Regions from separate parts of the Anoxybacillus sp. PDR2 genome, predicted to be linked through region 1. Evidence: riboswitches for the same ligand, from Rfam matches in the RefSeq annotation. Region 1 holds a riboswitch; each other region holds the start of a gene.
The links. A riboswitch is a leader RNA that binds a small molecule or an ion and turns the genes downstream of it on or off. The one in region 1 is predicted to bind S-adenosylmethionine.

Region 1 (3,288 bases):
CATCGCTCCGACGCCATCTTGAACAGAGCAGCGTTGCGCGAGCACATCCTCTTTGATGCTTTCCCATTGCGGCGGAGCAAATTGCTTCATAATCGCTATAATGTTGTCATTATTCGTAATCGTGCCATCGAAATCACAAAAAATAATCGGTTTCGTCATACTTTCACCTCTTGAGTGCCCCATAAAGCCATTGCTTTTTGCAATGAATGGTTTTCCTTTGCCGCCTCACTTAAAGGCTTTCCGGCTAATACTGCCGCGATTGCGGCGCTAAATGCCCTTCCTCCTCCTGCCGCTCCCTCTGGGTGTCCATGCACTCCGCCTCCTGCATTAATGACGATGTCGATGCCAAAATCGCGGATAAGAAGCGGAACCAGCCCTGGATGAATGCCGGCAGACGGAACAGGAAACGTCTGTAAAAATACATCTTCCTTCGTTAATTCATAGGCAATGCCATTTGCTTCTTCCTTGGCCAAAGCGACGTTTCCATATGGAGACGGGAACAAGGAAAAATCGGCCCCTGCCATGCGAACGAGCTTGCCAAGCAACAAAGGATGGCTTACACCGTAAAATTCCGACGGGGTCAACGCCCCGCTAAACGCCGGATGCGCCATAATCGGAATGGAAATCTCCTCATCCTCCCGCAATTCTTGCAATACATCCAGCCCGTACGCGAACACGTTGAACAGCAGCAAATCGGCGCCAAGCTCCGCCGCTCGCTTCGCTTTCTCTTTTAACTCAAACGTTTTTCCCGAAAGATTCACCGCATAAAGCGTTCTATGCCCTGTCTCTTCATATACGTGCTGCAAGACTTTTTTTCCTTCCGCAATTCGCTTTTCGAATGGTGCCTGTTCATTTTCAAATAAAATTTCATCATCCTTGACAAGATCTACTCCTCCAAGCGCCTGCTGTCTCAGCTGCTTGGATAAATAGGACAAATCGCGCCCGATCACACCTTTAAAAATGCTCATTAACAGCGGGCGGCCATAAACATCCAGCTTTGCGCGAATTCCCTTAATGCCGAAGCGAGGACCGGGAAATGCTTTCTTTAGATCATCAGAAAACTCTAAATCGATCAGCTTAATCGCGCCATCTAATGACAATTTCCCAAACACCGTCGTCAAAACAGCGGGCAAATCGGCGCTGAAGTTGGCACTTGGGTAAGCGATCTTGACCATTCCCCGCTTCAAACGTTTTCCGAAATATTGATTGGCACGTTCGCTTTCTTCAAACGGTTGCACATGCACAACCGTTCCTTTATGTTTACGCAGTTGTTCTTTTTCCAAAAACGGCAGTTCAGTCCATGAACCGATCGTTAAGCCAAGCGCGATTTTCTCTGCCTTCTTCTCCAAATCAGCCTCATCATAAAGCAGATACGTGGCGATGACTTGGCTCATTCTCATCCCTCCCATTCCAATAAAAAAACCTCTTCCATAAGAAGAGGCTTTGGTTTCAACTCTTCTTATCTCTCAGCATAATGCTGCAAGAATTAGCACCGTGCTTAACGTTGGTTAAGTCGGTTGCCGGGCTTCATTGGGCTCGTCCCTCCACCTGCTCTTGATAAGAATGACAGCTTCTATTCATTTTTTTGAAATTTTCGTTTTGCAAATTTAATTCGAATTATGACAGGGATCATGCAGATTGTCAATTATTTTTTTACCGCTTGCTGAAAAAGATCGAGCTTAGCGATGCGCCGTGCCGCTTCTGTCAAACGTTCTTCGCTTGTCAACAGCCCGACGCGCACATATCCTTCCCCGTGCTCGCCAAATCCAATCCCAGGCGCCACCACAACGTGCGCCTGCTCAAGCAATAAATCAGCAAAGCGTTCCGAAGTCCAGCCCTTTGGTACCGGCAGCCAAGCAAAAAAGGAGCCGGCTGGAGCACTTACGTTCCAACCAATTTCCTGTAAAGCTCCAATGAACGCATTGCGCCGTGATTCATACAACGCTACCAACTCCGTCACGCATTGCTGTGACTCAAGCAGCGCAACCGCTGCCGCTTCCTGAATCGCACCAAACAAGCTGACATATAAGTGGTCTTGCAAAAGATTGATCGCAGCAATCACACTTTCATTGCCAATCGCAAAACCTATGCGCCAGCCAGCCATATTATACGTTTTGGAAAATGTATAAATTTCAATACCGACATCCTTGGCTCCTTCCGTCTGCAAAAAGCTGATCGGTTTTTGCCCGTCAAATCCAATCGCACCATAAGCAAAGTCATGGACAACGCAAATTCCATGCTTTTGTGCAAATGAAACGGTCTCTGCAAAAAACGAGTCTGTCGCTACAGCCCCCGTCGGGTTATTAGGATAATTTAAAAACATCAGCTTGGCTTTCTCAACCACCTTTTCATCCAATTGACGATAATCAGGCAAAAAGCCGTTTTCGCTATAAAGCGGCATCATTTCCATTTTTGCACGCGCTAATGCCACTCCCGACCAATAATCAGGGTATCCGGGATCCGGCACAAGCACAACATCGCCCGGATTTAATAAGCACTGCGGAATTTCCACAAGCCCTGCCTTTCCACCGAATAAGACAGCTACCTCTCTCTCAGGATCAACCGTAACGCCATATTCGCGCTGATAGAAAGCAGCCACCGCCTCTTTTAAAAACGAATAGCCACGAAACGGAGAATACTTATGGTATTTTGGATTAGCCGCCGCTTTTTGCAGCGCTTCTACGATATGCGGAGGCGTCTGTTGATCAGGATTTCCTTGACCAAGATTAATCACATCATGTCCTTGAGCCACCACTTTTCCCACTTTGTCGACAAGCGAAGCAAAAAACTGCTTCGGAAGACTTTGCAACAACTCGGATTGGACAAATGATTTCAATTGCTTCACCTACTCAAAAAATTCTTGAAATTCTAGTCAAACATCATATATCGTAAAAATTAAATTGTAAAGACATTTTTTTGGGGTGAACAATTATGACATTAAAAATTGCTTGTCTTCAGCTCGATATTGCTTTCGGAAATCCTGCGGAAAATAAACGCCACGTTCAACAAGAGATCGAAAAAGTTTGTCAAAGCTCTGTTGACGTCATCGTCCTTCCTGAACTATGGACAACCGGATACGATCTCGCACGCCTTGACGACATTGCTGATGAGAATGGCGCTGATACCAAATCGTTTATTAGCAAGCTCGCACGCCTGCACAACGTCTGTATTGTTGCTGGCTCCATTGCCAAAAAAACCGCTGCCGGCATCACCAATACCATGTACATCGTCAATCGAGACGGCGACATTGTAGGAGAATATAGCAAGCTCCATCTCTTTCAGCTCATG
Region 2 (3,288 bases), 1.2 Mb from region 1:
AGTGCTCTTGCCAGGTTCGTAGGATCATTCGGAATCGCCATTTCGCTTCCATCCTTGATTTCATTTAGTGATTTAAATTTTTTTGAATAAATCCCCATTGGAGCAGTTGGAACAATAATGACTTCAGAAAGATCAAGATGATGCTCTTTAGCGAATGTCTCCATATAAATTTTATGCTGGAATAAATTAGCGTCTAAATCGCCATTGGCTAAAGCTAAATTTGGTTGAATGTAGTCGCTGAATTCCACTACTTTGACTTTATATCCTTTCTTTTCTAACAGCGGTTTGATCGCTTGGTTGACCATGTCGCTGTATGGACCGGAAGTTGCGCCAATCGTCAGCTCTTTTTTCTGCGTGCTTCCGGAAGCAGCTTCTTTATTGCCGCATGCCGCTAAAAGTGAAAAGGAAAGAAGGCAAATAAGTAAAACCAGTCGTTTTTTCATGTTGAAATCCCCCTTGATTATTTTATCGATTGCGTTGTTTTTTACCGTTTATCGACAAGACGGGCGATGCGTTCACCGCTAAATTGAATGATTTGAACAAGACAAATTAAAACAACGATCGTTGTAATCATCACCGTATTGTCATAGCGATAATAGCCAAAACGGATCGCTAAGTCGCCAATGCCCCCGCCGCCGACAATGCCGGCCATGGCAGAATATCCGACTAAGCTAATCGTTGTAATGGTGATCCCGTGGACGATGCCCGGGCGAGCTTCCGACAGCAGTACATCTTTAATAATCATCCACGGCGTAGCCCCAACGGCAATTGCTGCTTCAATCACTCCCTTCTCAATTTCTCGCAATGAGGTTTCTACCATTCTTGCGAAAAAAGGAATGGCGGCAACCGACAGCGAGACAGAGGCAGCAGTAGGACCGATGGTGGTTCCGGTAATCAGTCTTGTCAGCGGCAGCAGCCCGACGAGCAAGATGACAAACGGAATCGAACGAATCAGATTGACCGCAAAGCCTAGAACGGATTTGACGATGTTATTTTCTAAAAAAAGGCCCCGATCCGTGACGAAAAGCAGAATCCCCAACGGAAGTCCAATAAGGATCGCGATACAAAGAGAGATGGCGACCATATAAATCGTTTCTAAAAACGCTTTGTTTAGTTCAGGAATAAGATCGATAAGAGCATTAAGCAGCATGCGCAATCACTTCCAATCCATTGGTTCTTTCGGAAATATAATCGAGCGCTCGTTCAATTTCTTTGCGCTCTCCTGTCAGCTCCATGATAAAGACGCCGAGCGGGATGTTTTGAATATATTCGATTTTCCCGTGTAAGATATTGCCTTTCACTTTAAAGGTTTGCAACATATCGGAAACGATCGCTTCTTCGGCGCTCTCTCCCTTGAATAAAATTTTCACCATCGTTCCTGTCCGTTTTTGCAACAGATGGTCAGGAACTTCAAATTGCAGGATGCTATTGATGAAAGATTTCGTTAATTCCTCCTTTGGATTGGTAAAAAGCTCATATACCGTTCCTAATTCTATAATTTTTCCATTTTGCATAACCGCGACGCGATCGCATATATCTTTCACTACCTCCATTTCATGGGTAATCAATACAATAGTGATGCCTAATTCGCGATTAATTTTTTTCAACAGTGTCAAAATGGATTTGGTTGTGCTTGGATCGAGTGCCGATGTTGCTTCATCGCACAAAAGGACATTGGGATCATTCGCAAGCGCCCGCGCGATGCCGACTCGCTGTTTTTGTCCGCCGCTCAACTGGGCAGGGTAGGCATCTCGCTTGTCAGACAGACCGACTATGTCTAGCAACTCATTGACTCGTTTCTCTATTTCCTCCTTCGGTTTGTTAGCGGCTTTTAAAGCGAATGCGATATTTTCAAAAACTGTTTTTGAACTGACAAGATAAAAATGTTGAAAAATCATTCCGATTTTTAGACGCGCTTGCCGTAGCTGTTCGCTGTTTAAAGATGTTAAATCAACGCCGTCTATCATAATTTGTCCAGATGTCGGCCGCTCCAAAAGGTTGAGGCAGCGCAGCAACGTGCTTTTGCCGGCGCCGCTATAGCCGATGACGCCAAAAATTTCTCCAGCTTGGATGGTCAAAGAGACGTGATCGACGCCGATGACTTGCCTGTTTTTCGATGTGTAAATTTTAGTTACATCCTTGATTTCAATCATCACTTTCCCCCCTGAGAGTCGAGCTTTTTTAAAAAGAATGGAATTTGCAAAAAGTCTCGCGATGGCTCTTTTCATATGGTAACGAAAATTTTTGCATGGACCTCCATATAAAAGAAAAAACCTCTTTCACTCAGAAAGAGGCATCGGTATGTAAATACCAGACTTATCTTTCAGAATGAAAGCCATTCTGCAGGATGTGGCACCGTTCCCGATTGCGGGAGGTTGCCGGACGTCATTGGGCCTGTTCCCTCGGTCGCTCTTGATAAGCGGTTTGTTTATGGAATTTTTATACTCATCATAATTCCGATAAAGCTGATTGTCAATATCGGTTTTTATGAAAAAAAGATAAAAACGCTTACATTATAGGGAAAATAAGAAAAAATTTTTATTTATAGATGGCCCGAAAGTAAATCTATATTTGTCCACAAAAGGAGAAGAGAGAACGACAAAGCGATCGTCAACTTTTAGGATTTTTTCTCTAAGCTATGAGAGGGCGAATCTGACTTTCTTTCTTGACGATTGACAGTTGCTTATTTTTTTGATAAGTTGAATATGTTAAATCGTAATTATTACGATTTAATGGTGTATCAAATATTTTCAGTTTGGAGGGATCTTAGGCATGAGAGTAAAAGTTGTTTTACAGTGCACAGAGACAGGTGACCGTAACTATATCACGACAAAAAATAAACGAAATAATCCAGAGCGCTTAGAATTAAGAAAATATTCACCACGTTTAAAGCGCTATACGCTGCATCGCGAAACGAAGTAGCGCTTTGCTGAAAATAATCTAAAGGAAGTGATTCTCAAATGAAGCCAGGCATTCATCCTAACTATCAAAAAGTGGTTTTTATGGATGTCAACAGTGAATATAAATTTTTAAGCGGATCGACCAAATCTTCTAACGAAACGATCGTATGGGAAGACGGGAATACATATCCGCTTATTAAAGTGGAAATTAGTTCAGATACGCACCCCTTTTATACTGGGAAACAAAAATTTACGGACCGTCGCGGAAGAGCTGAACAATTTATGAAAAAATATCATTTGCAGCAGCAAGATAAATAATGGAAGGATAAAGCCGTACGAGACCGACCGGGAGCCAATGGTTTTATTGATGAGGGAGAAAAAATTGTTT
Region 3 (3,288 bases), 210 kb from region 1:
CCGTTCCAGCGTTTACGGATGCCGTGCACGCGATTACCAGTATTCCAGGAAGTCCATTAATTGGCAGCGCTATCGCTGTCAGTGTCATCGCTGGCCTAACCGGCTCGTCATCAGGAGGCCAGGCTATTGCTCTTCCGTTGCTCGCTCCGCATTATTTGGATATGGGAGTCCATCCTGAAGCGCTGCATCGGGTGGTCGCGATTTCGTCAGGAGCTTTGGATTCTTTGCCGCATAATGGCTATGTCGTGACGACGATTCGAGCGATTTGCGGTGAAACGCACCGCGAGGCATATGGCGCGGTTGGGGCTTTAACGGTTATTGTACCTGCTCTTGGGACGATTCTGGCGATTATTCTTTTCTCATTAGGACTAGGGATATGAACGAGGAGGAATGAAAAATGGTAGACGATCAAGTATTGTTCATAACAGGAGCGGCGCAAGGAATCGGCTTTGAAATCGCCAAATGCTTTGCTGAGCATGGCGCGAAAGTCGTTCTTAGTGATATCAATGAAAGGGCTGTCCAAAAAGCAGCCGAATCGTTATGTGCACAAGGCTGGGATGCATGGGGACTGAAGTGTGATGTAACAAAAGAAGAGGAAATCAAACAAATGTTGGCTCAAACCGTTGCTCGTTATGGCCGGATTGACATTTTAGTGAATAACGCTGGGCTGCAGCATGTGGCGCCGATTGAAGAATTTCCTTCCGAATCGTTTGAAAAACTGATTCGCGTCATGCTTATCGCGCCGTTTTTGGCGATAAAGCATATATTCCCCATCATGAAGCAGCAGCGTTATGGCCGGATTATCAATATGGCCTCGATTAACGGTTTGGTCGGCTTTGCCTGCAAAGCGGCGTATAATAGCGCGAAGCATGGGGTCATTGGCCTAACCAAAGTAGCTGCTCTAGAAGGAGCCGCTCACGGTATTACAGTGAACGCTTTATGCCCGGGATATGTCGATACGCCGCTTGTACGCAACCAGCTGGCCGATTTGGCCGCAGCACGCCACGTGCCGCTTGAGCATGTATTAGAGGAAGTCATTTATCCGCTTGTGCCGCAGCAGCGCCTGCTGTCAACGAAAGAAGTGGCCGATTATGCGCTCTTTTTAGCAAGCGAAAAAGCAAAGGGAATTACCGGGCAGGCCGTTGTGATCGATGGAGGATATACCGCGCAGTAAAAAAAAGCTTGCAAATTATCAGAAAATCATGTAAATTGATAGAAAATCAGAAAATTCCATATCGTCGTTCATTCTTATCAAGAGAAGCGGAGGGAACTGGCCCAGTGAAGCTTCAGCAACCAGCCGATATCGGTCAGGTGCTAAATCCAGCGAATTGGTTTCAATTCGAAAGATAAGAAGAAGCGCTTTTGTTGATCTGTAAAAGTCTTCTTCTTAAAGAAGGCTTTTTTTATTGGAGGAAAGGAAGGAGAAAAAAGGATGGAAAAAGTAGAAACCTTACTGGCGCAGATTGGCAACAGAAGCGAGAAGCTGACAGGAACCGTCAATCCGCCTGTCTATTTTTCCACCGCTTATCGCCATGAGGGAATTGGCCAATCAACAGGATTTGATTACATCCGTACCGGAAACCCGACGCGCAAAATCGTAGAAGAAGCCATTGCTAAACTGGAGGGAGGAGATCAAGGGTATGCATTCAGTTCGGGAATGGCGGCGATTCAGACGGTGCTTTCCCTGTTTGAAAGCGGTGATGAATTTTTAGTGTCTGCCGATTTATATGGAGGAACGTATCGGCTATTTGAAAGAGGCTGGAGAAAGTACGGCTTAGCGTTTCATTATGTTGACTTTCGCGACATACAATTAGTGGAGAAATCGATTTCGAAAAACACAAAGGCGATTTTTTTAGAAACGCCGACAAACCCGCTTATGCAGGAGACAGACATCGACGAGGTGGCGAAACTGGCCAAACGCCACGGGCTGCTTTTGATTGTGGATAATACGTTTTATACGCCTGTGATCCAGCAGCCGATTCGCCACGGAGCGGATCTCGTCATCCATAGCGCAACAAAATATTTAGGAGGCCATAATGATGTGCTCGCTGGTCTCGTCGTCGTAAAGGGTGAGCCTCTTTGTCAGCGGCTGGCCGAGTATCACAACGCAATCGGCGCGGTCCTGTCGCCATTTGATTCATGGCTGTTGATTCGCGGCATGAAAACACTGGCGCTGCGAATGAGGCAGCATGAAGAAAATGCGCGGAGAATCAGCGAATTTTTGGCATCACACGAAGCGGTCACGGATGTGCTGTATCCAGGAAGAGGAGGCATGCTGTCCTTCCGCCTGCGTGAAGAGCGGTGGGTCAACCGCTTTTTGCAAAGCTTAAACGTCATTACATTCGCTGAAAGCTTAGGAGGAGTTGAAAGCTTTATTACATACCCGGCGACGCAGACACATGCCGATATCCCTGAAGAGATTCGGATTGCCAATGGGGTATGCAACCGCTTATTGCGCTTTTCTGTAGGCATTGAGCATGTGGAGGATTTAATCGCTGATTTGTCGCAGGCCTTGGAAAATATGAAAGAGGTGTAGCGCAATGGAAAAATCATTTTCATTTCAAACCAACTTATTGCATAACAAATGGAAAGTGGATGAGCAGACAGGAGCGGTCAGCGTGCCCATTCAGCACGCTTCGACGTTCCATCAAGCGGATTTTGATGTGTTTGGAAAGTATGATTATAGCCGATCTGGAAATCCGACGCGCGAGGCGCTTGAAGAGACGATAGCGGAGCTGGAAGGAGGAATCCGCGGCTTTGCCTTCTCTTCGGGAATGGCGGCGATTTCGACCGCGTTTTTGCTGCTTTCCAAAGGGGATCATGTGCTCGTGACCGAAGATGTATACGGCGGAACGTACCGAATGATTACCGAAGTATTAAGCCGTTTTGGCATCGAGTACACGTTTGTCGATATGACGGATTTGCATGCAGTCGCTTCCCACATTCGGCCAAATACAAAAGTGATTTATGTAGAAACCCCTTCCAACCCGCTATTAAAAATTACGGATATTCGCGGCATTGTGAAGCTGGCAAAAGCGAACGGTTGTTTAACCTTTTTAGACAATACGTTTATGACTCCGGCATTGCAGCGGCCGCTTGAGCTCGGCGTCGATGTTGTGTTGCATAGCGCGACAAAATTTTTATCAGGACATAGCGATGTGGTGGCCGGGTTAGCGGTTGTCAAAGATCGCGAGCTGGCCGAGCGGCTGTATAAGCTGCAAAATGCCTTTGGCGCCATATTGGGAGTGCAAGATGCTTGGCTCGTTCTGCGCGGCTTAAAAACCCTTC
Region 4 (3,288 bases), 1.7 Mb from region 1:
TCATTATTGATAATACGTTTGCCACTCCATATCTATGCCGTCCGATTGAGTATGGAGCGGATATCGTTGTTCATTCAGCTACTAAATGGCTGCTTGGAAACGGTACAACGCTTGGCGGCATTATTGTAGACGGAGGAAAATTTAATTGGGATTCTCCTAAATTTCCGGGATTTACAACTCCGGATCCAAGCTATCACAATCTTGTGTATGCAGAAGCTTTAGGTCCGGCTGCTTATATCATTAAGGCTCGTGTGCAATTGCTGCGGGATCTTGGACCAGCGATTAGCCCATTTAATGCGTTTCAATTTAATTTAGGGCTTGAGACGCTTCATGTACGCATGAAAGAGCATATTGCTAACACGCGTCGGATTGTAGACTATTTAGATCGCCATCCGGCAGTAGAATGGGTGCTGTATCCTGGACACGAAAAGCATCCAGCCAAGAATTTGGCCGAAAAATATTTGCCGAAAGGAGCGGGAGCCGTTGTGGTGTTCGGCATTAAAGGAGGAAGAGAAGCGGGAGCGGCTCTCATTAACAACGTGAAGCTTTGGTCGCACTTGGCCAATGTAGGAGACGCCAAAAGCTTAATTATTCATCCAGCCAGCACCACGCATCAGCAGTTGAGCCCAGAAGATTTGCAGGCTTCGGGAGTTACGGAAGATTTGATTCGTCTATCGGTCGGCATCGAAAATGTCGAAGACTTAATTGAGGATTTAGAGCAAGCCATCGCCATTGCCACAGGAATTCGTTCGCTGTATTCAGAGGTGTAGAAAATAGCCGTCAACAATTGAATCGGTCATGAAGTCCATTCATATTGATAAAACAATAGTTTCAACGAGAGGTTTAGAACATATTAAAAACAGGCGTGGTGATGATCCAATAAAACCGATTAACGCCGTCCGATTCCTCGTTTTTCCATCATAATCTGTAAACCCTTTGCTTGTCCACTGTCAGCATGTCTTTGTCAAACAACGAACGCTTTGTGGGCAAGATGGGCCCGCTGGCGCTTTTGCTCGAGGGAGATGCCGAAAAGGTTGTGTTAAGCCAGAGAATTTTGAATGGATCATCGGCGCTTGTGTATTGATTCTATGATTAGGAATTATTTTTCTGTTGACACCTTCCTTTATAGAATGATAGAATCACTTTTGTAGTTTGTATGATTCTTAGGTAAATTAAAGTATTAACTGAATAAAGGAGCGTTGCTGCTCTTATCAAGAGAGGTGGAGGGATGTGCCCTATGAAACCCGGCAACCGTCAGCATTCGACTGAAATGGTGCCAATTCACACAAAGCGTTCGCTTTGAGAGATAAGAGACAGAAATGGGAGATATTAAAACCTTTCTGTTCTCTTGAGCAGAAAGGTTTTTTAGTTGCGGGAACAAGGAAGGTGAATCGCGTTTGATTACGCTAGAAAATGTAACAAAAGTATATTCGTCAAGCCAGGGAGCGGTAACAGCTGTCAATGATGTAAATTTGCACATTAAAGAAGGGGAGATTTTTGGCATTATTGGATATAGCGGTGCTGGAAAAAGCTCGCTGATCCGTCTTTTAAATGGCTTGGAAAAGCCTACAAATGGAAGAGTGATGGTTGCCGGTCAAGACATCGCAAGTATTAAAGGAAGAGAATTGCGCAAGGCGCGGCAAGAAATCGGAATGATTTTTCAGCATTTTAATTTGCTTTGGTCAAGGACGGTCCGAGACAATATTGCGTTTCCCTTAGAGATTGCTGGGGTTCCAAAGGACCAGCGGTTAAAGCGGGCGGATGAACTTATTCAGCTTGTGGGTCTGCACGGAAGAGAAAATGCCTATCCATCGCAGCTCAGCGGGGGGCAAAAACAGCGTGTCGGTATTGCCCGGGCGCTCGCGAACAACCCGAAGGTGCTGTTATGCGACGAAGCAACTTCTGCTTTGGATCCGCAAACGACAGATTCGATTCTTGAGCTTTTAGTTGATATTAATCAACGTCTCGGATTGACCATTGTATTAATTACTCATGAAATGCATGTAATCCGTAAAATATGTGATCGTGTGGCGGTAATGGAAAACGGAAAAATTGTCGAAGAAGGAAAAGTATTGGATGTATTTCAAAATCCGCAACAGATGATAACGAAACGGTTTGTTCAACAGATTACGGAACCTGAAGAAACGAAAGAGACGATTGCTCATTTGTTCAACCAATATCCTAACGGCAAAGTTGTCCAGCTTACTTTTGCTGGCCATGCGACTGAACGGCCGCTCATCGCAGAACTGATCCGAAATTTTGAAATAACCATTAATATTTTGCAAGGGAAGATTTCACAAACCCATCAGGGCTCGTATGGAGTGCTGTTTGTTCATATGAGTGGAACGGATGAGGAAGTAGCCAAAGCGCTTGACTACATTCGTCAGCAACAAGTCGGTGTGGAGGTGATGACGAATGAGTAGCATGTTTCCTAACGTTCAATGGGAATCGATTTGGGCGGCAGCGTCGGAAACGCTGTATATGACAGGAGTTGCCGTGGCGTTTACATTTGTATTTGGACTCATTCTAGGATTGTTGCTATTTTTAACATCCAAAGATAATATTTGGGAAAACAAAGCCATTCATACAATCGTTTCTGCTTTTGTTAATATTTTTCGTTCTATCCCGTTTATTATTTTAATTATTCTGCTTATTCCTTTTACAAAGATGCTAGTCGGTACGATTCTTGGGGCAAACGCGGCCTTGCCGGCGTTGATTATTGGCGCTGCTCCATTTTATGCGCGCATGGTGGAGATCGCTTTGCGTGAAATTGACAAAGGTGTGATTGAAGCGGCGAAAGCCATGGGAGCGACAACGGCGACAATCATCTGGAAGGTATTGATTCCTGAATCGCTGCCGGCTCTTGTCTCAGGGATCACAGTAACCGCTATTGCGTTAGTTGGCTATACGGCGATGGCGGGAGTAGTGGGCGCTGGTGGCCTTGGGAATCTTGCTTATTTAGAAGGGTTCCAACGCAGTCATAACGATGTGACCTTTGTTGCTACAGTGCTCATTTTAATCATTGTATTTGCCATTCAGCTTATCGGTGACTTTGTCACTTCCAAAATAGATAAGAGATAACAATATAAAGGAGGAAAAACAGATGAAAAAATGGTGGGGTGCATTATTAGCGGTAGTGCTTGTGCTCGCGTTGGCGGCATGCGGCGGCAAAGACGGCGCACAAGGAGACCAAGAGAAAAAGGAATTAGTAGTAGGCGCATCGAATGTGCCGCATGCTGAGATTTTAGAAAAAGCGAAGCCAATTCTTAAAGAAAAAGGCGTCAACTT

Region 2: another riboswitch for S-adenosylmethionine. It lies ahead of GRQ40_RS10975 (methionine ABC transporter ATP-binding protein); the one in region 1 lies ahead of mtnW (2,3-diketo-5-methylthiopentyl-1-phosphate enolase).
Region 3: another riboswitch for S-adenosylmethionine. It lies ahead of GRQ40_RS04515 (methionine biosynthesis PLP-dependent protein); the one in region 1 lies ahead of mtnW (2,3-diketo-5-methylthiopentyl-1-phosphate enolase).
Region 4: another riboswitch for S-adenosylmethionine. It lies ahead of GRQ40_RS15775 (methionine ABC transporter ATP-binding protein); the one in region 1 lies ahead of mtnW (2,3-diketo-5-methylthiopentyl-1-phosphate enolase).

Annotation. Positions count from the first base shown of each region.
Region 1 is NZ_CP047158.1:1,137,191-1,140,478, reverse strand. Features, by position in the region: gene GRQ40_RS05515 (2-hydroxy-3-keto-5-methylthiopentenyl-1-phosphate phosphatase) at 1-159, opposite strand, end outside; gene mtnW (2,3-diketo-5-methylthiopentyl-1-phosphate enolase) at 156-1,394, opposite strand; SAM riboswitch class I at 1,457-1,564, opposite strand; gene GRQ40_RS05505 (pyridoxal phosphate-dependent aminotransferase) at 1,646-2,836, opposite strand; gene GRQ40_RS05500 (carbon-nitrogen family hydrolase) at 2,932-3,288, shown strand, end outside.
Region 2 is NZ_CP047158.1:2,296,436-2,299,723, reverse strand. Features, by position in the region: gene GRQ40_RS10985 (MetQ/NlpA family ABC transporter substrate-binding protein) at 1-443, opposite strand, end outside; gene GRQ40_RS10980 (methionine ABC transporter permease) at 485-1,150, opposite strand; gene GRQ40_RS10975 (methionine ABC transporter ATP-binding protein) at 1,140-2,153, opposite strand; SAM riboswitch class I at 2,314-2,422, opposite strand; gene rpmG (50S ribosomal protein L33) at 2,773-2,922, shown strand; gene GRQ40_RS10965 (type B 50S ribosomal protein L31) at 2,961-3,218, shown strand.
Region 3 is NZ_CP047158.1:923,989-927,276, forward strand. Features, by position in the region: gene GRQ40_RS04505 (GntP family permease) at 1-380, shown strand, start outside; gene GRQ40_RS04510 (3-hydroxybutyrate dehydrogenase) at 398-1,174, shown strand; SAM riboswitch class I at 1,246-1,353, shown strand; gene GRQ40_RS04515 (methionine biosynthesis PLP-dependent protein) at 1,433-2,536, shown strand; gene metC (cystathionine beta-lyase) at 2,541-3,288, shown strand, end outside.
Region 4 is NZ_CP047158.1:3,268,203-3,271,490, reverse strand. Features, by position in the region: gene GRQ40_RS15780 (O-acetylhomoserine aminocarboxypropyltransferase/cysteine synthase family protein) at 1-770, shown strand, start outside; SAM riboswitch class I at 1,206-1,313, shown strand; gene GRQ40_RS15775 (methionine ABC transporter ATP-binding protein) at 1,398-2,423, shown strand; gene GRQ40_RS15770 (methionine ABC transporter permease) at 2,416-3,081, shown strand; gene GRQ40_RS15765 (MetQ/NlpA family ABC transporter substrate-binding protein) at 3,104-3,288, shown strand, end outside.